2 regions of the Bacillus mexicanus genome follow, and region 2 is predicted to be linked to the other one. Evidence: riboswitches for the same ligand, from Rfam matches in the RefSeq annotation. Region 2 holds a riboswitch; the other holds the start of a gene.

Region 1 (10,306 bases), 230 kb from region 2:
CTTAATAGACTTGGCAGACCCGGTAGGCGAATCTCTTGAAACGATTGAAAAGGAAAACGGCCTGTTTATTGAAAAAATCCGCGTGCCGCTCGGTGTTGTCGGAATGATTTATGAGGCGAGGCCAAATGTCACAGTTGATGCGGCTACCCTCTGCTTGAAGACAGGAAACGCGGTTGTCCTGCGGGGGAGCTCCTCAGCCATTCACAGCAACAAAGCGCTCGTCAGTGTTATTCACAGAGCACTTGAGCAATCAGCCCTTCCGATGAACGCTGTGCAGCTGATTGAGGATACGAGCAGAGAGACGGCAAAAGAGCTCTTTACGTTAAATGATGGCTTAGACGTATTGATCCCGCGCGGAGGCAAGAAGCTGATCGATCTCGTTGTCAAAGAATCAACCGTTCCTGTATTAGAAACCGGTGCCGGAAACTGCCACATTTTCATTGATGAAACGGCCAAATCGCAAATGGCAGAAAGGGTTGTCGTAAACGCCAAAACGCAGCGCCCTTCCGTATGCAATGCGATTGAATCGTTGCTGATCCATAAAGCATGGGCGAAGCAGCATGGGAAAGAATTGCTGGCGCAGCTGGAAAACGAAGGGGTGGAGATTCGCGGCGATAAATTTGTATGCGAGCTTCACCCTTCAAGCAAACAAGCGTCAGAAGAAGATTGGGAAACTGAATTTTTGGCGCCGGTTATTAGCGTAAAGACGGTTGCGAACGTTCAAGAAGCTGTGAAGCATATTCAACAATATGGCACCAATCATTCTGAAGCCATTTTAACTGAAAATGGAAAAAACGCGGCTTATTTTCAAACGGCTGTTGATGCTGCGGCTGTCTATCATAATGCATCAACCCGTTTCACAGACGGTTTTGAATTCGGCTACGGAGCCGAAATCGGCATCAGCACGCAAAAACTTCATGCAAGAGGGCCGATGGGACTTCCTGCACTGACTTCTACAAAATACATCATTAAAGGAACAGGACAAATCCGCGAATAGCGGGTAAAAGGCTTATCTCATAACGGGATAAGCCTTTTTTATACGGGGAAAATTGACACCGGCATATATATTGTGTAAAATTAAATTGTGCAAAATATATATAGGAGGCTACAAACATGAGTCAGCCATTATTTACAGCAACTGTATCAGCGGTAGGAGGAAGAGAAGGAAAGGTGATTTCATCAGACCGCGTTCTTGAACTTGATGTCGCAATGCCCGGAACACCGAGAGCGAAAAAGTTAGAAAAAGCGACAAATCCGGAGCAGCTGTTTGCTGCAGGTTACGCAGCTTGCTTTGACAGTGCCCTGCAGCTTGTTGCAAGAACAGAACGGACGAAAGTAGAGACAGAGGTGACAGCGCATGTCAGCCTGTTAAAAGATGAAGTAGATCAAGGCTATAAACTGGATGTGACGCTGCAAGTAAAGGGAAGAGGAGTCAGCGTCTCAGAATTACAGACATTAGTGCAAAAAGCACACGGCGTTTGCCCATACTCAAAAGCAACCGCCGGAAACATCAATGTTACGCTTGAAATAGCTGAATAAGAGAAAAAGAGGATGCCTCGTATAAGGCATCCTCAATTTTTTTGATGAAGTGTTTCCAGCAATGTATATAGAACAGATTTTAACTGCTTCAGACTCTCTCCGGACTGTTTTGAGAGCCCCAGGATTGTTTCTGGTATGTCAGCCGCTTTTTCTTTTAATGACTCCCCGTCCTCTGTCAGGCTGATCAACACGGACCGCTCATCCTCTTCAGACCTTTTTCTCGCAATCAAATGTTGCTGTTCCATTCGTTTTAGCATGGGAGTAAGTGTCCCTGAATCTAAATACAACAGCTCGCCCATTTTTTTGACAGTAAGCGTTTTATGTTCCCATAACAAAAGCAAGGCCAAATATTGAGGATATGTCACATTCAGCTTTTCAAGCAGCGGCTTATACTGCTTTGTCATTTCCCGCGAACTCGCATAAAGCAAAAAACATAGCTGATTTTCCAATTTCATATGGTCAAATTCATTTTCCATCTTGTTCACCAACTCTTTCTGACATTCCATTCTATTGTAGCTGAAAAACTTCATTTTTCCTATTCTCGGCAAACATAGCATGTTTAAAAAGATCTGAAAGGGAAATATAACAACTAGACATAAATAAGGAGGCTGAATACAAATGGCATTATTTACAGCAAAAGTAACCGCGCGAGGCGGACGGGCAGGACATATTACATCAGATGACGGCGTTCTGGATTTTGATATTGTGATGCCAAATGCCAAAAAAGACGGCCAAACCGGTACAAACCCGGAACAGCTCTTTGCGGCAGGGTATGCAGCATGTTTCGGCGGCGCGCTCGAACATGTTGCCAAAGAACAAAATATTGAAATTGACTCCGAAATCGAAGGGCAAGTCAGCCTAATGAAAGATGAAACTGACGGTGGGTTTAAAATCGGCGTCACACTTGTTGTAAACACGAAAGATTTGGATCGTGACAAAGCCCAAGAGCTTGTCAATGCGGCTCATGAATTCTGCCCTTATTCAAAGGCAACAAGAGGAAATGTTGATGTGAAACTAGAATTGAAATAATGACTGGCATCCTGAGGATTCTCAGGATGTTTTTTTGTGTAAGCGTGCGGAGCTGGCATGATCTTTTCGAAGTGGGAATACATGTAGTATAGGTGAATTCACACTAGTGAAAAGGTGAGAACATGAAAAGACCAAAGCTGTCAGTATGTATGATTGTGAAAAATGAAGAACGCCATATCGCTCGCTGTTTAGAAAGTGTGCAGCATGTTGCTGATGAAATCATCGTGGTTGATACCGGATCAAACGATCGCACGAAAGACATTTGCAACAGCTTTCTTGCCAAAATATACGATCATCAATGGAAACAGGATTTTTCAGAGGCGAGGAATGTCAGCCTGCAGCATGCCAAGGGAGAATGGATTCTGGTGTTAGATGCCGACGAAGAACTAGACCTCGATACGGGCAGCCTGTTGTCTTCACTGCTGACTGACAGCCTGCCGTCTCTCGGTTATATGAAGGTTGTGAACTATACAGGGAAGGAATGGGATGAAAATGAAGCATTTGAACAAAGACAGCCCAGGCTGATCCGCAACCAGCAAAACATATCGTTTATGGGAAGGATTTGTGAAAAGCTGGAGGGAGAAGAGGGAAGCGCCGCTTTCTCGCTTCCATGTATCATTCACCATTACGGGTATTTAGAGCGGGAGGCAAAGCAAAAGCATCAGCGCAACATGAGCTTATTAAAAATGGAATTGCTGCGTGCCTGCGCTGATTCATCCCTCCTTTATCAGAAAGCAGCTGAGTATGGCAGAGGGAACGAATATGATAAAGCCCTTCGGCTGGCAGCGGATTGCATCAATGAATGTAGAAGAAAAAAGAACATACCGCCGCCTGCTATCTATTATTTAAAGTATAAATTATTAATTGACGCAGGACGGTACAAAGAGGCGGAGCAGGATATTAATGAGGCGCTGAGGCATTATCCAGATTACTGCACTCTTCACTATTATAAAGGGATCGTGATGTATAAGCTTAAACAAATAAGTGAAGCAGTTACAGCGTTTAAAGCTTGTCTGCAAAGCGATAGTGAACATCATCAGTACATACAGGTAAAAGGAGCGGCCGATTATAGATCAAGCTGCTGGCTCGGAGTCTGTTATGCTGAATTGCGTCAGTTTAGGAGTGCTATTTTGTATACGCAAAAAGCGCTGAAAGCCAATCCGCAGTGTGTACGGGCGCAACAGCTTCTCAGCGAATTAACAAAGGATCAGGGCGCACATGCCTGATCCTTTTAATATTCTTTTTTATTGTCAAAATTCCGCCATGCCTGAAACGGAGATAAATATTCTGTCAGAGTTACTTGATAAAAGGGGACTGTTCTTTCTTCAACAGGTTTATCAATTTCTTGATAAATGAATGAATCATCAAATCCGGCTTCGGCAGCGTCTGTGTGCTCCGCCGCATAGAAAACGGCTTTCGGCCGGGCCCAATAGATGGCGCCTAAGCACATGGGGCAAGGTTCGCAGCTCGTATACAAAATGCAGTCATCTAGCTGGTATGTTCCAAGTGCTTGGCATGCGTTTCGAATCGCTGTCACTTCCGCATGGGCAGTCGGATCATTACTTGTTGTGACGTTGTTCTGTCCCTCGGCAATAATGGCTCCGTCTTTCACAATAACGGCTCCAAAAGGACCGCCAATTCCTGCATTCACTCCGTCACGGGCGAGAGCGACAGCCCGTTTTAAGAATTTATCATGATTCATCCCAAACCCTCCTGTCTGTCAATTAAGTGTTATAAGTATAGCCGAAAAAAGGGCAAAGAACATTCTCAAAAAAGTGCAAAATAAACAAAGTATTTGGGGGATTTGCTAAGATAAGAGGAGAAAAGAGGAGGGGTAATCATGGTGCATTTATATATTGCCAGACACGGACAGACCCAATGGAACGTAGAAAAACGGATGCAGGGCTGGATGGATTCTGATTTAACAGAACTTGGGCTGTACAATGCCCGTGCTCTTGGGGAGCGTCTGAAGGATATTGAATGGAATCAGGTATACATCAGCCCCAGCAAGCGGACAGAAGAGACAGCAAAAACAGCGCTAGGATCGCGCAGGCCCCTGCTGGTGATAGATCATATGTTCAGAGAAATGTCACTGGGCTCATGGGAAGGGAAAAAACAAGAGGATATTGAAAGGGACGAACCAGATCTTTTTCACGCTTATTTTCATTATCCCGAAGCTTATCGCCAGCAGGGAAGTGAAACGTTTTTTGACTTTGAAAACCGGGTAAGGCTGGCGCTCCAAACGATTTTAGACAGCCATTCTTCCGGTAATGTTCTCTTGGTTACCCATTCTGTCTTTATATTAATGCTGTTAAATATCATAAAGGGAAGACGCGTTAATGACATATGGAATTCTGCTTACATACATGATACATCATTGAGCCTTGTGGAATTTGATGAAAATGGAACAGCCGACATAATAATAGAAGGGGACGGGAAGCATCGGAAACCGATTTCCGCTTTCTAATAGAAAAAACCATCTGCCAGAGGCAAGATGGTTTCTATTTTATACAAGCTGTGTCTGTTGGGCTCTTGCCTGTTTGGCGGCTTCAACCATGTTTTTCAATGCTGCAACTGTTTCTTCCTGCTGTCTTGTTTTCAATCCGCAGTCCGGATTTACCCAGAAGCGGTCAGTCGGACAGACGGCAAGTGCATCAACGATAATGTTATACATTTCTTCAGTTGACGGCACTCGAGGACTATGAATATCATATACACCAAGGCCGAGCCCTTTCAAATACGGATGGTCTTTTAAGTAATCTAAAAATCCTCCGTGGCTTCTGCTGTGTTCGATTGTAATCACATCGGCATCAAGATCATTGATCGTATCAACGATATCTTCGAAGTTGCTGTAGCACATATGTGTATGAATTTGCGTCTCGTTTTTCACGGAAGAAGTGGTTAATCTGAATGCTTCTGCCGCCCAAGTTAAATACTCATCCCAATCACGGTTTTTCAATGGAAGGCCTTCGCGCAGCGCCGGTTCATCGACTTGGATGATTTGAATGCCTGCGTCTTCAAGGGCTTTTACTTCTTTGCGAAGGGCAAGCCCGATTTGGAAGGCGATTTCTTTTCTCGATATATCATTTCGAGGGAAAGACCAATTTAAGATTGTAACAGGGCCCGTCAGCATTCCTTTCACATGCTTGGAAGTCAATGACTGTGCATAGACTGTGTCTTTCACTGTCATCGGTTCAATAAATTCAACATCTCCGTAAATGACTGGCGGACGGACACAGCGTGAGCCATAGGATTGAACCCAAGCGTATTTTGTGAAGGCGAAGCCGGCCAGCTTTTCACCGAAGTATTCGACCATGTCAGTCCGTTCAAATTCACCGTGAACAAGGACATCAAGCCCTAATTCTTCCTGAATGTCAATCCATCGTTTTGTTTCGGCATTGATAAAGTTTTGATACTGTTCATCAGACCACTCATTTTTCCGCCATTTTTGGCGCGCGCTCCGCACTTCAGCAGACTGCGGGAAGCTTCCGATCGTTGTCGTCGGCAAAAGCGGAAGGCCGAGCGATTCATTTTGCAGGGCTAAACGTTCTTCAAACGGAATCGGGCGCTTAAAGTCATTAGCGGTTAATTGCTCGAGCTCTTTCTTTTGTTCGGAATTTGCGCCTGTTGCAAACTGTTTGAGTGCTTGAATATCAGCTTGCGCCTGCTGAATTTGCTCACTGATCGCCGCTTTTCCTGATACTAAACCTTCTTTCAAAGCTGTCAGCTCGGCTAGCTTTTCTTTTGCGTAGGATAATCCATTCAGTAAATCCTTCTCCAAATGCTCGTCAGGGTGTTTCGCTACAGGCACATGCAGCAGGCTGCTGGAAGGCTGAATCCACAGTTCATCCACTTTAGCAATGCTGAGTATATGGAGAATGGCATCGAGACGTTCATCAAGATCCGCTTTCCAAATGTTGCGTCCGTCAATCACGCCGGCTGCCAGCACTTTGTCTGTCGGAAAACCGTGTGTTTTGAGCTGTTCCAGATTTCTGCCTTTATCGTGGACGAAATCAAGGCCAATTCCCTGTACCGGGTAAGAGATCAGCTCTTCATAAGCATCAACAGAATCAAAATACGTTTGCAAAAGCACATTCAAGGAGGAAAGCTCGCTTGTTATGCTTTCAAATAATTCTTTTGCGCTACGGACATCCTCGCTAGAAGCTGTAACAAGCGCCGGCTCATCAATTTGAACCCATTTAACGCCTTCTTCCTCAAGCTCTTTTAACAGCTGTGCATATAACGGGACAAGGCGTTTTTGGATTGCTTTTGCTTCAGATGGTTTATAGCCTTTGGCAAGCGTGACAAACGTATAAGGGCCGACAATCACCGGTTTTGTCTCAATACCGTATTCCTGTTTGATCCTGCGGTAATCTGTGAGCTGTTTGTTTCGTGTCAGCCGGAACTCAATGCTTTCGTCATATTCAGGAACGATGTAATGGTAGTTTGTATTAAACCATTTTGTCATTTCACTGGACACGGCATCTTTTATTCCGCGGGCAATAGCGAAGTATGTATCGGTAGCGTCAGTCAAATGTCTGAATCGTTTCGGTATCCAGTTGAAGCTGACTGCTGTGTCGAGTACATGATCATACTGTGTGAAATCAGAAACAGGCACAACATCAATCTGCTGGTCAATTTGTGTTTTTACGGCAGATAAAAACAGGTCGTCGATTTGCTTTAAAAACGTATCTTTATCATTGCTGCCTTTCCAATACGCTTCAAGCGCTTTTTTCCATTCTCTGTTCAGTCCGATTCTTGGAAACCCTACATTCGATGTTTTGATGGTTGTCATTGTTTCTCCTCCTTTATATGTAAAACACTCTCGTTAACCCGCGGATACAGGCTGCTAAGAGGTTTTCTCACAACAAAAAGCCTCTTTCCCATGAGAGAAAGAGGCTTTTCTACGTAAAACACTGCCTCTCTCATCTCTCAGACACAATCTGATGGAATTAGCACCGTGCCTTATGAGACATCAGTCTCGGCGCGAAAAGCAGTGCGCCCCATTTCACAATGGAATTACGGTCGGTTGCTGTTGGGGTCAAAAGGCCAATCCCTCGCCCAACTCTCGATAAGAGAAAATGTTATGAATTTTTTAAAAGTTAAATCATTTGTTGGTAATCTTAACAGGAATCCAAATTCACTGTCAACATAGAATCGAAAAAATATTTTACAGTATTTTCATTATATTATATAAGAAAAATAATTTTATAGGGTCAGCAAATGTGATTGCTCTGCCTGTTCTGCAAGCTCATCTAGAACAGTTAAATACAGGAATCCATTGCCTGCCAGCGTTTTAGCAATATCAAGCGGAAATGTTCTGCGGATCAGCTGTGCATAAACCTCAGATTCAGATAGCTTTCGTTGAAATGCTTCTTCCTCAAAGCTTTTGATTAAAGCGAGCGCTCCGCTGACATGGGGGGCAGCCATTGATGTGCCGGTAAGCTTACCGTACTTTTTGTTAGGGAGGGTAGATAATATTTGTTCACCCGGAGCGACAAGATCAATTTCCTTATTAGCGTTTGAAAATTCTGATAATTTACGCGCTACGGAAACAGATCCAACTGCAATGACTTCATTATATGCCGCAGGGTAGGAAAGCTCTTCTGTGCGTTCGTCGCCGTCACCTTCATTCCCCGCTGCGCAAACGATGAGCACTCCGCTTTTAACGGCATTTTTCACCGCTTCTTTCAGCTCAGGTACATCGGTTGGTCCGCCAAGAGACATTGAGATAATATCGACTTTCTGTTCTACAGCATAGTTAATGCCGTTAATAATCCATTCGTACTGTCCGCTGCCGTTTTCACCACCGAGAACCTTCACAATCAACAGGCTTGCCTCAGGGGCAACTCCAGAAATCCCGCCGTTTGAATCATTGGCTGCAACAGTTCCGGCGACGTGTGTGCCGTGTCCGTTGTAGTCGGTAATTGCATCTTCCTTGCCGCCGTCGTCATCCGTAAAATTCTTTCCGCCGATGATTTGGGTTTTTAAATCAGGATGGCTTGCGTCGCATCCAGTGTCCAATATAGCGATTTTTACATTTTTTCCTTTTACCCCTTTTGCCCACATTTCTGGCGCCTTAATCACTTTAATGCCCTCAGGAAGCTCGTTTACATCCATGATCTGCTCATTGGTCACATACGGGATCAAGCGGATTTCACCATTCATAAAAAAGCCCTCCTTTTTTATGCTTTCAAGTGGATACAAGGGTGTTACCTCCTATTATATGAAAAAAACAATCGTTCAGACAGAGTCATTTGAATCATTTTGAAAAAATAGGATCCCGTCGAAATAATCAATTATTTTCAAAAAAACAGCTTTAATATGTATGACTGGGATTCAGCCGTCGGTCAAGTTATAATAATGTTAGGGAAAGGAGCATTGTGATGAAACTGAATGAAAAATTATATGCATTTTTTTCAGAGCATGTGGAACAAATGGCCGAGGAATGGATTGATACAATGGAGGAAAGCGATCCGAATTCGCTTTACGCCTTACATAATGCGTCAGTAACGGAAGAATTGAAAGAGCAGGATAGAGAATTTTACCGACATTTGAACTACATGTATGTTTTACCGGAAAAACAATTTCTCGAAGAATTTCAAGAGTGGGTCATTGAGCTGACGGACGATCAAAAGCATCTTAATACTCCGGTTCAGTATGTCATTCGGGAGTTTATGAGAAATCGGAGATTATATACGAAGTATTTTGAGAAGTTTGCAGAAGAAAACGAATCGGCGTTTGAATCGGGAGAGAAACAAAAATGGGCTGATTTGATTGTCAAAGTCTTTGATTTCACCATTTATACTTTCGTTGATCACGCTGAAACAAATGCCAAACAGCAATTAAACGCTCAGAGAGAAATGATATTGGAATTAAGCTCACCTGTTATTACCCTGAGCAAGTCAACAGCTTTGCTTCCGCTTGTCGGTGACATTGATACCGAACGGGCGAAGTTTATTTTGGAAAACACGCTTCAATCTTGTGCAAAAAGACGTGTGGAGAATCTGTTAATCGATCTGTCAGGTGTTGTGATAGTTGATACGATGGTCGCGCACCAAATCTTTAAATTGATCGAGGCCCTGAATTTGATCGGTGTTAAATCAACCCTGTCAGGAATCAGACCTGAAATTGCGCAAACCGCTGTACAGCTGGGAATCGATTTTTCTAATATTACAATTAAAACCAATCTTGCTCAGGCATTAAACTATCATCAATAAGAAAACTCCGCTATCGCCGATAGCGGAGTTTTTATGCTGCGAAACAGAAAAGATTCTGCGAATAACAAGTGAGCGAGGCAGCGTTCCGAGTGTTTCGGCTTATCAATGATCCGTAAAACAAATGAATCAACCTAACAGAAAGCGAGCTTGAGGAAGACGGCGGTGTTCCGTCTGCGAAATTGAAATCCATCTGCAACAAGAGAACCGAGGCAGAATATGATCTCCGCAAAGGTTGGACGTATCATTAAGCAGGGGATTTTCATGATAAGAAACCTTCTTTTGGACAATCTAAATAAAAAAGGAGGCGAAACAGATGGATAAGAAAGAGGAGCAATATATCAATCAGGCTGAATATGTGCCCCATCCGACGAAGGAAGGAGAGTACGCTTTATTACTTCATGAAACCTATCATTTGCTATCTGAAGATGACGAGACACAAACGACAGAATAAGGGCTTTGGCCCTTATTTTGTTTCGTAATTGTAATGAAAACGCATTAATTACTTTTTTGAGTTGACA
Region 2 (13,929 bases):
AAGCTTTGATGCTGCCCTCTATTAACCACACCCCGAGTCTATCTAAGACCGGGGTTTTTTTCAGCCTAAAAGTTGAAATGAGAGGGGAAAAAATATGAAGCATTTAACGACGATGAGCGAACTCAGTATTGAGGAAATCAAAGATTTGCTTCAAACAGCACAAAACCTCAAAAACGGAAAAACAAACAATCAGCTTTCAGGAACATTTGCAGCAAATCTGTTTTTTGAACCAAGTACGAGAACGCGATTCAGCTTTGAAGTCGCGGAAAAAAAGCTCGGTATGAATGTGTTGAATCTGGATGGAACAAGCACAAGTGTGCAAAAAGGCGAAACCTTATATGACACGATCCGAACGCTCGAATCAATCGGTGTGGATGTGTGTGTGATCAGGCACAATGAGGATGAGTACTATAAAGAGCTTGTCAGCCAGATAAACATTCCCATTTTGAATGCGGGAGATGGATGCGGCCAGCACCCGACACAATCCTTGCTTGATTTAATGACAATTTATGAAGAGTTCCATACCTTCAACGGGCTTACCGTCTCCATTCACGGCGATATCAAGCACAGCAGAGTGGCTAGATCAAACGCGGAAGTCCTGACAAGACTAGGAGCCCACGTCTTGTTTTCTGGTCCTGCGGAATGGCAGGATGAAAAAAATCCATTCGGCACATATGTCTCAATGGATGAAGCGGTTGAATCTTCCGATGTCGTCATGCTGTTGCGCATTCAAAATGAAAGGCATCTGTCAGCTGTCAGTCAGGAAGGTTATTTAAATCAATACGGCTTGACCATAGAGCGGGCTGAGCGTCTGAAACAGCATGCGATTATTATGCACCCGGCTCCGGTAAACAGAGGAGTGGAGATTGATGACAGCTTAGTAGAAAGTGAAAAATCAAGAATCTTCAAACAAATGAAAAATGGTGTATTTATCAGAATGGCAGTGATACAGCGTGCCTTACAAACCAAAGTGAAAAGAGGAGAAGCAGCGTATGTCATATCTCATTAAAAACGGCTGGATACTTAACGAAAACGGTGAAAGAACAGAAGCGGACCTTCGAGTGACAGGAGAAATCATCTCAGAAATCGGCAAGCTTGACGCAGCTGAGGGAGAAACGGTCATTGATGCAAAAGGATTGCTCGTATCACCTGGATTTGTTGATCTCCACGTCCACTTCAGAGAGCCGGGCGGAGAGAAAAAAGAAACCATTAAAACCGGCGCAAAAGCAGCAGCGCGCGGCGGTTACACAACAGTAGCCGCAATGCCGAATACGCGGCCGGTTCCTGATACGAAGGAGCAGATGGAATGGGTGCAAAACCGTATTAACGAAACAGCATGCGTCAGAGTGCTTCCCTATGCATCCATTACGATCAGACAAATCGGTGATGAGATGACAAACTTTGAAACGTTAAAAGAAGCCGGGGCTTTTGCCTTTACAGATGACGGCGTCGGTATACAGACAGCAGGAATGATGTATGAAGCGATGAAACGGGCTGCGGCAATTGATAAAGCGGTTGTTGCGCATTGCGAAGACAACTCCTTAATTTACGGAGGAAGCGTTCATGAAGGGGTGTTCTCCAAAGAGAATGGCCTCAGCGGCATTCCTTCTGTGTGTGAATCGGTTCATATTGCCCGCGATGTGTTACTGGCTGAGGCGGCAAACTGCCATTACCATGTTTGCCATATCAGTACGAAAGAATCTGTCAGAGTCGTACGTGATGCGAAAAAAGCAGGAATCAGAGTGACAGCAGAAGTGACGCCACACCATTTGCTGCTTTGTGAGGAAGATATTCCAGGACTGGACACAAATTATAAAATGAATCCCCCTCTTCGCAGTGCGGAAGACAGAGCAGCTTTAATCGAAGGCCTTTTAGACGGAACCATTGATTTTATCGCAACAGATCATGCGCCGCATACAGAAGAAGAGAAAAACACAGAAATGAAACTGGCGCCATTCGGAATTGTCGGCTTAGAAACGGCGTTTCCGCTCCTATACACACACTTTGTCAAAAATGGCAGCTGGTCGTTAAAGCAGCTGATTGATTATATGACAATTAAACCATGTGAAGCGTTCGCTCTCCCGTACGGAACAATAAAACCGGGGCAAGCTGCTGACATTACATTAATTGATTTAGAAAAAGAAGCAGTTATAAACAAAGAGACATTTTTATCAAAAGGAAAAAATACACCTTTCAACGGCATCAGCTGCACCGGCTGGCCGGTCGCTACAATGGCAGCGGGGAAACTTGCTTATGAAGAAGGGAGACTTATCAAATGAAAAGACGATTAGTACTGGAAAACGGAGCGGTATTCGAGGGAGAAGCCTTCGGAAGCTTAGAGCACAGCATGGGAGAAGTCGTTTTCAACACTGGAATGACAGGCTATCAGGAAATTTTGTCTGATCCTTCTTACTGCGGGCAGATCGTCACATTAACGTATCCGCTTATCGGAAATTACGGCATCAACCGTGATGATTTTGAATCCATTACACCTTTTGTAAAAGGGCTGATCGTCAAAGAATTATGTGAACTTCCTTCCAATTGGCGTTCAGCATACACATTAGACGAGTATTTAAAAATGAAAAATATTCCGGGACTGCAGGGAATAGACACGAGAAAGCTGACAAGAATGATCCGTACGGCGGGCGCGCTAAAAGGAACGTTTGCTTCACCTGATGAAGAGGTTGAAGCAGTGCTGAAAAGATTGAACGAAAAGGAACTGCCGAGAAATCAAGTAGCTCAAGTATCTGCCAAAACAGCATATCCGAGCCCGGGAAGAGGCAAACGCATTGTCTTGGTTGACTTCGGCATGAAGCACGGAATTCTAAGAGAGCTGAACAAACGGAAATGTGACGTTATCGTTGTGCCTTTCAACATTACAGCGGAAGAGGTGCTTCAGCTGAAACCGGACGGAATCATGCTTTCTAACGGACCTGGAGACCCGAAAGATGTGCCTGAAGCGATTGAAATGATTAAAGGTGTTCTTGGAAAAGTGCCATTATTCGGAATATGTCTCGGCCATCAGTTATTCGCGCTGGCGTGCGGAGCGAATACTGAAAAAATGAAATTCGGCCACAGGGGTTCAAACCACCCGGTAAAAGAGCTGGCTACCGGAAAAGTCGCGTTAACATCTCAAAATCACGGCTATACAGTGTCCTCCATCAGCGAAACAGAACTGGAAGTGACGCATATCGCAATTAACGACGATACGATTGAAGGGCTGAAGCATAAAACACTTCCGGCATTTACGGTTCAATATCATCCCGAAGCTTCACCTGGCCCTGAGGATGCCAACCATCTATTTGACAGATTCATCGACATGATTGACACAACAGAGAAAGAAGGGGAAGCGGTATGCCAAAACGCGTAGACATTAACAAAATTTTAGTAATCGGATCTGGGCCGATCATCATCGGCCAAGCTGCAGAATTTGACTATGCGGGAACACAAGCCTGTCTTGCTTTGAAAGAAGAAGGCTATGAAGTCATCCTTGTCAACTCAAACCCGGCCACAATCATGACAGATACAGAAATGGCTGACCGGGTTTACATCGAACCGCTCACTCCTGAATTCCTGACGCGAATCATCAGAAAAGAGCGCCCAGATGCCATTCTTCCTACTCTTGGAGGCCAAACTGGTTTGAATCTTGCGGTTGAGCTTTCTGAAAGAGGCGTGCTGGAAGAGTGCGGCGTCGAAGTGCTTGGCACGAAGCTGTCTGCGATTCAGCAGGCTGAAGACCGCGACTTGTTCAGAACATTAATGAACGAATTGAATGAACCGGTGCCTGAAAGTGAGATCATCCACTCTCTGGAGGAAGCAGAAAACTTCGTCAGTCAAATTGGATTCCCTGTCATTGTCCGCCCGGCATATACATTAGGCGGAACAGGCGGAGGTATCTGCTCGAATGAAACTGAGCTGAAAGAAATTGTTGAAAACGGCTTAAAATTAAGCCCTGTTCATCAATGTCTGCTTGAAAAAAGCATTGCCGGCTATAAAGAAATCGAGTATGAAGTCATGAGAGACAGTCAGGATCACGCCATTGTCGTCTGTAATATGGAGAACATTGATCCAGTCGGAATTCACACTGGAGACAGTATTGTTGTCGCGCCGAGCCAAACGCTCAGCGACCGCGAATATCAGCTCTTAAGGAATGTGTCGTTAAAATTGATCCGCGCGCTTGGAATCGAAGGCGGATGTAACGTACAGCTCGCTTTAGATCCAGACAGCTTCCAATACTACATTATTGAAGTGAATCCGCGTGTCAGCCGTTCATCAGCTCTTGCGTCAAAAGCGACGGGATATCCGATTGCAAAGCTCGCTGCTAAAATCGCAGTCGGCCTTTCGTTAGATGAAATGATGAACCCTGTGACAGGAAAAACATATGCAGCATTTGAACCGGCTCTTGACTATGTCGTCTCCAAAATTCCGCGCTGGCCGTTTGATAAGTTTGAATCAGCAAACAGAAAGCTTGGCACGCAAATGAAAGCGACGGGAGAGGTCATGGCGATCGGCCGCACGCTTGAAGAATCATTGCTGAAGGCTGTGCGTTCACTGGAAGCGGATGTGTATCATCTTGAGCTGAAGGATGCCGCTGACATTTCCGATGAGCTGTTGGAAAAACGAATCAAAAAGGCCGGTGACGAACGCTTATTCTACTTAGCTGAGGCATATAGAAGAGGCTACACCGTAGAAGACCTTCATGAATTTTCCGCGATCGATGTCTTCTTCTTGCATAAGCTGTTCGGAATCGTGCAGTTTGAAAAAGAACTGAAGGCAAAAGCGGGGGATCCGAACGTACTGAGACAGGCAAAAGAATTTGGATTCTCTGATAAGTACATCAGCCGTGAGTGGAAAATGAAAGAATCGGAGCTTTACAGCTTAAGAAAACAAACGGGAATTACACCGGTATTCAAAATGGTAGATACATGTGCGGCCGAATTTGAATCAGAAACGCCATACTTCTACAGCACATATGAAGAAGAAAATGAGTCTGTCGTTACGGATAAGAAAAGTGTGATCGTGCTTGGCTCCGGTCCGATTCGAATCGGTCAGGGTGTTGAGTTCGACTATGCGACTGTTCACTCTGTGTGGGCAATTAAACAGGCAGGCTATGAAGCCATTATTGTCAATAACAATCCGGAAACCGTTTCAACAGATTTCAGTATCTCAGACAAGCTGTACTTTGAACCGCTCACAATTGAAGATGTCATGCACATCATTGACCTCGAACAGCCAATGGGCGTTGTCGTGCAATTCGGCGGGCAAACTGCCATTAATCTTGCGGACGAGCTTTCTGCACGCGGTGTAAACATCCTTGGGACTTCGTTAGAAGATATAGATCGTGCAGAAGACCGGGATAAATTTGAGCAAGCGCTTGGAGACCTTGGTGTACCGCAGCCGCTAGGCAAAACAGCGACATCAGTGGATCAGGCGGTAAGGATCGCGGGTGATATCGGTTATCCGGTTCTGGTGCGCCCTTCCTATGTACTGGGCGGCCGGGCAATGGAGATTGTATATCAAGAAGAAGAACTGCTTCATTATATGACAAATGCAGTCAAAATCAATCCGCAGCACCCTGTGTTAATTGACAGGTATTTAACAGGGAAAGAAATTGAAGTGGACGCAGTATCTGACGGTGAAACAGTTGTCATCCCGGGTATTATGGAGCACATTGAACGTGCCGGTGTTCACTCCGGAGACTCAATCGCTGTTTATCCGCCTCAATCTCTCACAGAGGACATTAAGAAAAAAATCGAACAATACACGATCGCACTTGCTAAAGGGCTGAACATTGTCGGTTTGCTCAATATTCAATTCGTCTTATCACAAGGCGAGGTGTACGTGCTCGAAGTAAATCCGAGATCAAGCAGAACGGTACCGTTCTTAAGCAAAATCACGGGTATCCCAATGGCAAATCTCGCAACAAAAGTCATTCTCGGACAAAAGCTGGCGGCGTTTGGCTATACAGAGGGCCTTCAGCCTGAACAGCAGGGTGTATTTGTAAAAGCGCCGGTCTTCTCCTTCGCCAAGCTGAGAAGAGTGGACATTACGTTAGGGCCTGAAATGAAATCAACTGGTGAGGTCATGGGGAAAGATTCCACTCTAGAAAAGGCGCTCTATAAAGCCCTGATTGCTTCAGGCATTCAAATCCCGAACTACGGTTCCGTGCTTTTAACAGTGGCTGATAAAGACAAAGAAGAAGGACTTGCCATTGCTAAGCGATTCCATGCGATTGGCTATAACATTTTAGCGACGGAAGGAACGGCAGGGCGTTTAAAAGAAGCTTCCATTCCAGCTAAGGTCGTCGGGAAAATCGGACAGGACGGCCCGAATCTGCTTGATGTGATCAGAAACGGAGAAGCACAGTTTGTCATCAATACGCTGACAAAAGGAAAACAGCCGGCAAGAGACGGCTTTCGAATCAGACGTGAATCGGTAGAAAACGGTGTTGCCTGTTTAACATCTTTAGATACGGCAGAAGCGATATTGAGAGTGCTGGAAAGCATGACATTCCGTGCTGACCAAATGCCGGCAGTCAACACAAATCAGGAGGCGGCAGTCACTATATGAAAAAAGCGTATTTGACAGTATGTTCTAACCAGCAAATTGCAGACCGGGTGTATCAAATGGTTCTGAAAGGGGAGCTTGTCCAAGGGTTTACAACCCCGGGACAGTTCCTTCACCTTAAAGTGAGTGAAGCGGTTACGCCTCTTTTGAGAAGGCCGATCAGCATCGCGGATGTCAACTTTGAAAAAAATGAAGTCACCATCATTTACCGAGTAGATGGAGAAGGAACAAGGCTTTTATCGCTGAAGCACCAGGGAGAGCTTGTGGATGTCCTCGGGCCTTTGGGGAATGGCTTTCCTGTCAACGAAATCCAACCCGGAACGACGGCTTTGCTGGTAGGAGGCGGTGTAGGTGTGCCCCCTCTTCAAGAGCTGTCGAAACGCTTGAATGAAAAAGGGGTTAAGGTCATCCACGTTTTAGGATTCCAATCGGCAAAGGATGTTTTTTACGAAGAAGAATGCCGGCAGTATGGAGACACGTATGTGGCGACAGCCGATGGGAGCTACGGGGAAACCGGGTTTGTCACCGATGTGATCAAACAGAAAAATCTGGCGTTTGACATTCTCCTCAGCTGCGGGCCGACACCGATGCTGAGGGCGTTAAAACAAGAATATGCCCATAAAGAAGTTTATCTGTCCATGGAGGAACGAATGGGCTGCGGAATCGGCGCATGCTTCGCGTGTGTGTGCCATACAAACGAAAGTGAGACATCGTACGTCAAAGTATGTCTCGACGGGCCTGTATTTAAAGCTCAGGAGGTGGTGCTGTAATGCTAGAGGTGAAATTGCCGGGACTTGATTTGAAAAATCCGATCATTCCAGCCTCAGGCTGCTTCGGTTTTGGAAAAGAGTTTGCGCGTTTTTATGATTTATCTTGTCTCGGAGCGATCATGATCAAAGCTACGACAAAAGAGCCTCGCTTTGGTAATCCGACACCGAGGGTAGCTGAGACTGGCGCTGGAATGCTCAATGCGATCGGCCTCCAAAATCCCGGGCTGGAAAGTGTTTTGCAAAATGAGCTGCCATGGCTCGAGCGGTTTGATACGCCGATCATTGCCAATGTCGCAGGTTCTCAAGTCGAGGATTATGTCGAAGTCGCGGAGCATATCAGCAAAGCGCCTAATGTCCATGCGCTTGAATTGAACATTTCCTGTCCGAATGTGAAAACAGGCGGAATCGCTTTTGGCACAAACCCTGAAATGGCTGCTGATGTAACGAAAGCGGTTAAAGAGGTATCGGATGTGCCCGTTTATGTGAAGCTTTCCCCGAACGTGGCAAATATTACAGAAATTGCATCAGCGATTGAAGAGGCGGGAGCGGACGGTCTTACAATGATTAACACATTAATCGGCATGAGGCTTGATTTAAAATCAGGCAAGCCGATATTAGCGAATAAAACAGGGGGGCTTTCCGGCCCTGCCGTCAAGCCGGTTGCCATCCGTATGGTGCATGAAGTCAGCCAGGCGGTCAATATCCCGATTATCGGTATGGGAGGCGTGCAGACGGCTGAAGACGCACTGGAGTTTCTTCTCGCGGGAGCAAGCGCAGTCGCTGTGGGAACAGCGAACTTTGTGAACCCTTTTGCATGCCCGGACATCATTGAACAGCTTCCAGCTGTTTTACATCAATACGGCTATCAATCAATTGAAGAATGCATCGGAAGGAGCTGGAATCATGAAAAACAACCTGCCCATCATCGCGCTTGATTTTGCATCAGCCGAAGAAACACTTGCATTCTTAGCGCTTTTTCAGCAAGAACCGTTATTTGTAAAGGTGGGAATGGAGCTTTTTTATCAAGAAGGGCCATCTATCGTGAAACAGCTAAAAGAAAGAAATTGCGAGCTGTTTTTAGATTTAAAGCTTCATGATATCCCGACCACTGTAAATAAAGCGATGAAGCGTCTTGCAAGCCTCGGAGTGGATCTCGTCAATGTCCATGCGGCCGGGGGCAAAAAAATGATGCAGGCAGCTATGGAAGGCTTAGAAGAAGGGACACCGTCAGGAAAAAAACGCCCATCTCTTATCGCGGTAACCCAGCTGACAAGCACATCTGAACAAATAATGAAAAATGAACTGCTGATCGAAAAGCCTCTGATCGACACGGTTGTGCACTATAGCAAACTGGCGGAAGAAAGCGGGCTTGATGGCGTGGTCTGCTCTGTTCATGAAGCAAAAGCCATTTACCAAGCGGTATCACCTTCATTTCTGACTGTCACTCCGGGGATCAGAATGTCAAAGGACACGGCGAATGACCAAATCCGCGTAGCAACACCTGCCGCTGCAAGAGAAAAAGGTTCATCAGCGATTGTGGTAGGACGCTCAATTACAAAAGCGAAAGACCCGGTAAAAGCTTATGAAGCTGTCAGACTCGAATGGGAGGGAATCAAACAATGAAACAAACCATCGCAAAACATCTATTAGACATCCAAGCTGTATTTTTACGCCCAAACGAGCCATTTACGTGGGCAAGCGGTATTTTATCGCCAATCTACTGTGACAACCGTCTGACGCTATCATTCCCTGAGGTCAGAAATGATGTCGCCGCAGGCATCAGCAAGCTTGTCGAAGAGCATTTTCCTGAAGCTGAAATGATTGCGGGAACAGCAACAGCCGGTATTCCTCATGCTGCTCTAGCGGCTGACCGTTTACATTTGCCGATGTGTTATGTGAGAAGCAAACCGAAAGCGCACGGAAAAGGCAATCAGATTGAGGGGGCAGTGCAAAAAGGGCAAAAAACGGTCGTGATTGAAGATTTAATCTCCACAGGGGGAAGCGTACTTGAAGCTGCGGCAGCTTTGCAAGCGGCTGGCTGTGAAGTGCTCGGTGTCGTCTCCATCTTTACGTACGGTCTCCCTAAAGCGCAGGAAGCCTTCACAAAAGCAGAACTGCCATACTACTCTTTGACGGATTATGATACGCTCACAGAGGTCGCGCTCGAAAACGGAAAGATTCAGTCAGACGATCTGGAAAAGCTGAAAACGTGGAAACGAAATCCCGAGTCAAAAGATTGGTTTAAAAAGTAAAAAATAAATTTTGATGATATACAAAGGGTTCAAAACCTTGATGTGATTGAAAACAGGCCTATGGGTCTGTTTTTTTATTAATCCTATCAAAAAAGTCGGGTTGACTTATGTTAGAATTGTGCTAAAATTTACTACAAATCTAAAAACTTATCAAGAGCGGCTGAGGGACTGGACCTATGAAGCCCGGCAACCTGCAATAGTTTGTAAGGTGCTACTTCCAGCAAAATGAATCCATTTTGAAAGATAAGGGCTGTATGCTGTTCCTGTCTTTCTTTCCGCCGGATTGAAAGTTTTTTGTTTTAAGAGGAAGAAAGGCTGTCTGTCATAACAGCAGCCGCACATCACATTACAAATGGGAAAAGACAACCGGCAGAAAGCTACTGTTTGTTTGTCTCCGAAAGGAGGAATGAGAAATGTTAACGTATGATAATTGGGAAGAACCAACGATTACATTTCCCGAAGACGATCCTTATAAAGGAGCGCTGTCAGTTTTAAAATGGGCATACGGCCATTATGGCAATGAGCTTGTTTATGCCTGCAGTTTCGGAATTGAGGGGATCGTTCTCATTGACTTAATTTATAAAGTGAAAAAAGACGCAGAGATTGTGTTCCTTGATACAGGGCTTCATTTTAAAGAAACCTATGAAACGATTGAGCGAGTGAAAGAGCGTTATCCGGGTCTTAATATCATTTTGAAAAAACCAGACCTTACCCTTGAGGAACAAGCCGAAGAACATGGGGACAAATTGTGGGAAAGAGAGCCGAATCAGTGCTGCTATCTTAGAAAGATCGTTCCTTTACGAGAGGCGCTTTCAGGACATCCAGCTTGGCTGTCTGGTCTGCGCCGCGATCAAGGACCGAGCCGCGCCAATACGAACTTCTTAAACAAAGATGAAAAATTCAAATCAGTAAAAGTATGCCCGCTCATCCATTGGACTTGGAAAGACATATGGAGATACACATCCCGGAATGAGCTGGACTACAATCCGCTTCATGACCAAGGATATCCAAGTATTGGCTGTGCGCCTTGTACGGCGCCTGCTTTTACCGCAGAGGATTTACGTTCAGGCAGATGGAATGGTATGGCGAAAACAGAATGCGGACTGCATGAATAAGGAGCTGGAAAATGGAACTAGCCGCTATTTTATTTAGCTTGTTTTTCGCAATGAATATTGGCGCGAGCGGTGCAGCGGCTTCGATGGGAGTCGCTTATGGCTCTGGAGCCGTCAAAAGAAAAACCTACGCTTTAATCCTGTGTGCAGTCGGCGTACTGTCAGGGGCGGTCATTGGCGGAGGCGAGGTCGTCAAAACCATCAGCTCCGGGATTATCCCCGAACAGACGATTACACTGACGATTGTTTGCATCATTATTGGAGCCGCTGCGCTTTCGCTTTTTACGGCTAATCTTCTTGGCATTCCTTTATCGACAAGCGAAGTAACAGTCGGTGCTGTTGTCGGAGTGGGAGTGGCTTACAAAGTATTGTTTGTAAACAAAATTTTGGTCATTGTGTCGTTTTGGATTGTTGTCCCGCTGTTCGCCTTCGCTTTCACTTATTTCGTATCTAAGCTGTTTCGTTATTTTAAAATTGAAATTAAATCTTCTAAAAAGCAAAAAATCCTTGGCATTGTTTTGTTAGGTGCCGGATTTTTCGAAGCATTTTCTGCCGGCATGAACAATGTTGCAAATGCCGTTGGCCCATTAGTTGCGGCCGGTGTGCTTGATGTGGCGAAAGGAACCTTGTACGGGGGAATTTTTGTTGCTCTTGGCGCGCTGTTATTAGGCCGGCGGGTATTAGAGACAAACGGGAAGAAAATTACGAGATTCGCAAAAGGCGAAGGCATTCTCTTATCCGGTACAGGTGCCGGACTGGTGATCATCAGTTCTGTATTTGGGATGCCGGTGCCTTTAGCGCAAGTCACGTCATCATCAATTATCGGAATCGGCATGGCCAAAAACGGCCCGAACGTGTTTCATAAACAAGTCGTTCAAACGATGCTGAAGGTATGGATTGTATCTCCGTTTTTATCCTTATCGATTTCTTATCTTCTTGTATCTTTGTTTTTAAAAGGTGATTATTATTCAATCTTTATTATGGTAAGTGTGCTTTTAGCGGCAGGCGGTGCCATCAGCCTGACAAAGGCCATTCGCAAAGAGAGACGCACTGTCCACGAACAAGGCGGGGGAATCTGACCATTAATCTGAGTTAATCTATAAGTAAACTAGGAGGAAATTGATATTATGAGCTTAGCACCACACGGAGGAACATTAGTAAACAGAGTAGATGAATCATATGATGTGAGCGGTATTCAAAAAGAAATTGAACTTGATTTAATTTCTTTCGCAGATTTGGAATTAATGGGGATCGGCGCATACAGCCCGATCGAAGGCTTCTTTAATGAAAAAGATTACGTATCTGTTGTCGAAAACATGCGTCTTTTTTCAGGTGTTGTCTGGTCCCTTCCAATCACGCTTCCGGTCGATGCGGAGAAAGCAGCGGAACTGTCAATCGGCGAAACGGTTAAGTTAACATATGAAGGAGAAACATACGGGGTTATCCAAGTTGAAGATCTATACGTGCCTGATAAACAAAAAGAAGCGGTCAATGTATACAAAACGGATGAGCAAGAGCACCCGGGTGTTAAAAAGCTGTTCAGCCGCGGCAATACATATGTCGGCGGACCAATCACTTTGATTAAAAAAGCATCAAAGCAGTTTCCTGAGTTTACGTTTGAACCAGCCGAAACAAGACGCCAGTTTGCGGAAAAAGGCTGGGAAACCATTGTCGGTTTCCAAACAAGAAATCCTGTTCACAGAGCGCATGAATACATTCAAAAAACAGCTCTTGAAACAGTAGACGGCTTGTTCTTAAACCCGCTGGTAGGTGAAACGAAATCTGATGACATCCCGGCTGATGTACGGATGGAAAGCTACCAAGTCCTTCTTGATAATTATTATCCGAAAGACCGAGTGTTCCTCGGCGTCTTTTTAGCAGCGATGCGTTATGCAGGGCCGAGAGAAGCGATTTTTCACGCACTGGTTAGAAAGAACTACGGCTGCACGCATTTCATCGTCGGCCGCGATCATGCGGGTGTAGGTGACTATTACGGCACATACGAGGCGCAGGAGCTGTTCGATACATTTAAACCCGAAGAGCTGGGGATTACACCGCTGAAATTCGAGCATAGCTTCTTCTGTGAAAAATGTGGAAATATGGGGACGGCGAAAACGTGCCCTCACGGCAGAGAACATCACGTTATTTTATCAGGCACTAAGGTAAGAGGCATGCTGAGAGATGGTATCCTCCCGCCAGCAGAATTCAGCCGAGCGGAAGTGGTAGAAGTGTTAATCAGAGGAATGAAGAAAAAAGAAGAAGCAGGCGTATCTTAAGGAGGACTGGCAGTGACAAATCGCGATATTGTATGGCATGAAGCGTCTATTACAAAAGAAGAATACCAGCAAAAAAACAAGCACAAAAGTTCCATTCTCTGGCTGACAGGGTTAAGCGGCTCAGGCAAATCAACCATTGCCAATGCTGCTGCGAGAGAATTGTTTGAGCAGGGCTACCAAGTTATTGTGCTGGACGGGGATAATATCCGCCACGGCTTAAATAAGGATCTTGGTTTTTCTGATGAAGACCGTAAAGAAAACATCCGCCGCATCGGAGAGGTGGCAAAGCTTTTTGTTCAGCAGGGAACCATTGTAATTACTGCTTTTATCTCTCCTTTCCGGGAGGACAGAGAGCAGGTTCGCCAGCTTGTGGCAGCAGGCGAATTCAATGAGATATACATTAAATGCGACCTCGATATTTGTGAACAAAGAGATCCGAAAGGGCTCTACAAAAAAGCAAGAAACGGAGAAATTCCTTTCTTTACAGGAATTGATTCTCCTTATGAAGAACCAAAAGCACCGGAGCTCGTTCTTGATTCAGGACAGCAGGATCGTGAAGCATGCAAAAACCAGCTGATCGAGTTTGTTAAACAAAAATTGAGCTGAATGTGATCTGCTGTGTTCTTCTCAGATGCCGGAATGCAAGCGAGAATAACATTACAGCGAATGCTCTGGAAGAACTCGAATAGATCGGGGGAAATACGATGGGGAAAGTATATATTGTAGGAGCGGGTCCCGGTGACCCTGATCTGCTGACAATTAAAGCGCTGAAAGCCATTGAAAAAGCGGATGTCATTTTATATGACAGATTAGTAAATGAAGAGATTTTGCAATATGCTAAAGAGCAAGCCGACCTGATCTACTGCGGGAAGCTTCCAGATTTTCATACGATGAATCAGGAAACCATCAATCGATTTCTTGTGAAGTATGCGCAAAAAGGGAAAACCGTTGT

What was found. A riboswitch is a leader RNA that binds a small molecule or an ion and turns the genes downstream of it on or off. The one in region 2 is predicted to bind S-adenosylmethionine.
Region 1: linked by a shared signal. The riboswitch ahead of metE (5-methyltetrahydropteroyltriglutamate--homocysteine S-methyltransferase) and the one ahead of AAGG74_RS05915 (phosphoadenylyl-sulfate reductase) in region 2 are both predicted to bind S-adenosylmethionine.

Annotation. Positions count from the first base shown of each region.
Region 1 is NZ_JBCEYV010000001.1:1,343,976-1,354,281, reverse strand. It holds gene proA (glutamate-5-semialdehyde dehydrogenase) at 1-997, shown strand, start outside; gene AAGG74_RS07155 (organic hydroperoxide resistance protein) at 1,114-1,539, shown strand; gene ohrR (organic hydroperoxide resistance transcriptional regulator OhrR) at 1,572-2,015, opposite strand; gene ohrB (organic hydroperoxide resistance protein OhrB) at 2,158-2,568, shown strand; gene AAGG74_RS07140 (glycosyltransferase family 2 protein) at 2,691-3,794, shown strand; gene guaD (guanine deaminase) at 3,800-4,270, opposite strand; gene AAGG74_RS07130 (histidine phosphatase family protein) at 4,409-5,035, shown strand; gene metE (5-methyltetrahydropteroyltriglutamate--homocysteine S-methyltransferase) at 5,075-7,363, opposite strand; SAM riboswitch class I at 7,491-7,646, opposite strand; gene AAGG74_RS07120 (S8 family peptidase) at 7,777-8,736, opposite strand; gene rsbRB (RsbT co-antagonist RsbRB) at 8,955-9,788, shown strand; gene AAGG74_RS07110 (transcriptional regulator SplA domain-containing protein) at 10,102-10,239, shown strand.
Region 2 is NZ_JBCEYV010000001.1:1,113,339-1,127,267, reverse strand. It holds gene AAGG74_RS05955 (aspartate carbamoyltransferase catalytic subunit) at 95-1,009, shown strand; gene AAGG74_RS05950 (dihydroorotase) at 993-2,279, shown strand; gene AAGG74_RS05945 (carbamoyl phosphate synthase small subunit) at 2,276-3,370, shown strand; gene carB (carbamoyl-phosphate synthase (glutamine-hydrolyzing) large subunit) at 3,355-6,570, shown strand; gene pyrK (dihydroorotate oxidase B electron transfer subunit) at 6,567-7,337, shown strand; gene AAGG74_RS05930 (dihydroorotate dehydrogenase) at 7,337-8,272, shown strand; gene pyrF (orotidine-5'-phosphate decarboxylase) at 8,241-8,960, shown strand; gene pyrE (orotate phosphoribosyltransferase) at 8,957-9,589, shown strand; SAM riboswitch class I at 9,734-9,839, shown strand; gene AAGG74_RS05915 (phosphoadenylyl-sulfate reductase) at 10,003-10,704, shown strand; gene cysP (sulfate permease) at 10,716-11,780, shown strand; gene sat (sulfate adenylyltransferase) at 11,829-12,977, shown strand; gene cysC (adenylyl-sulfate kinase) at 12,990-13,583, shown strand; gene cobA (uroporphyrinogen-III C-methyltransferase) at 13,682-13,929, shown strand, end outside.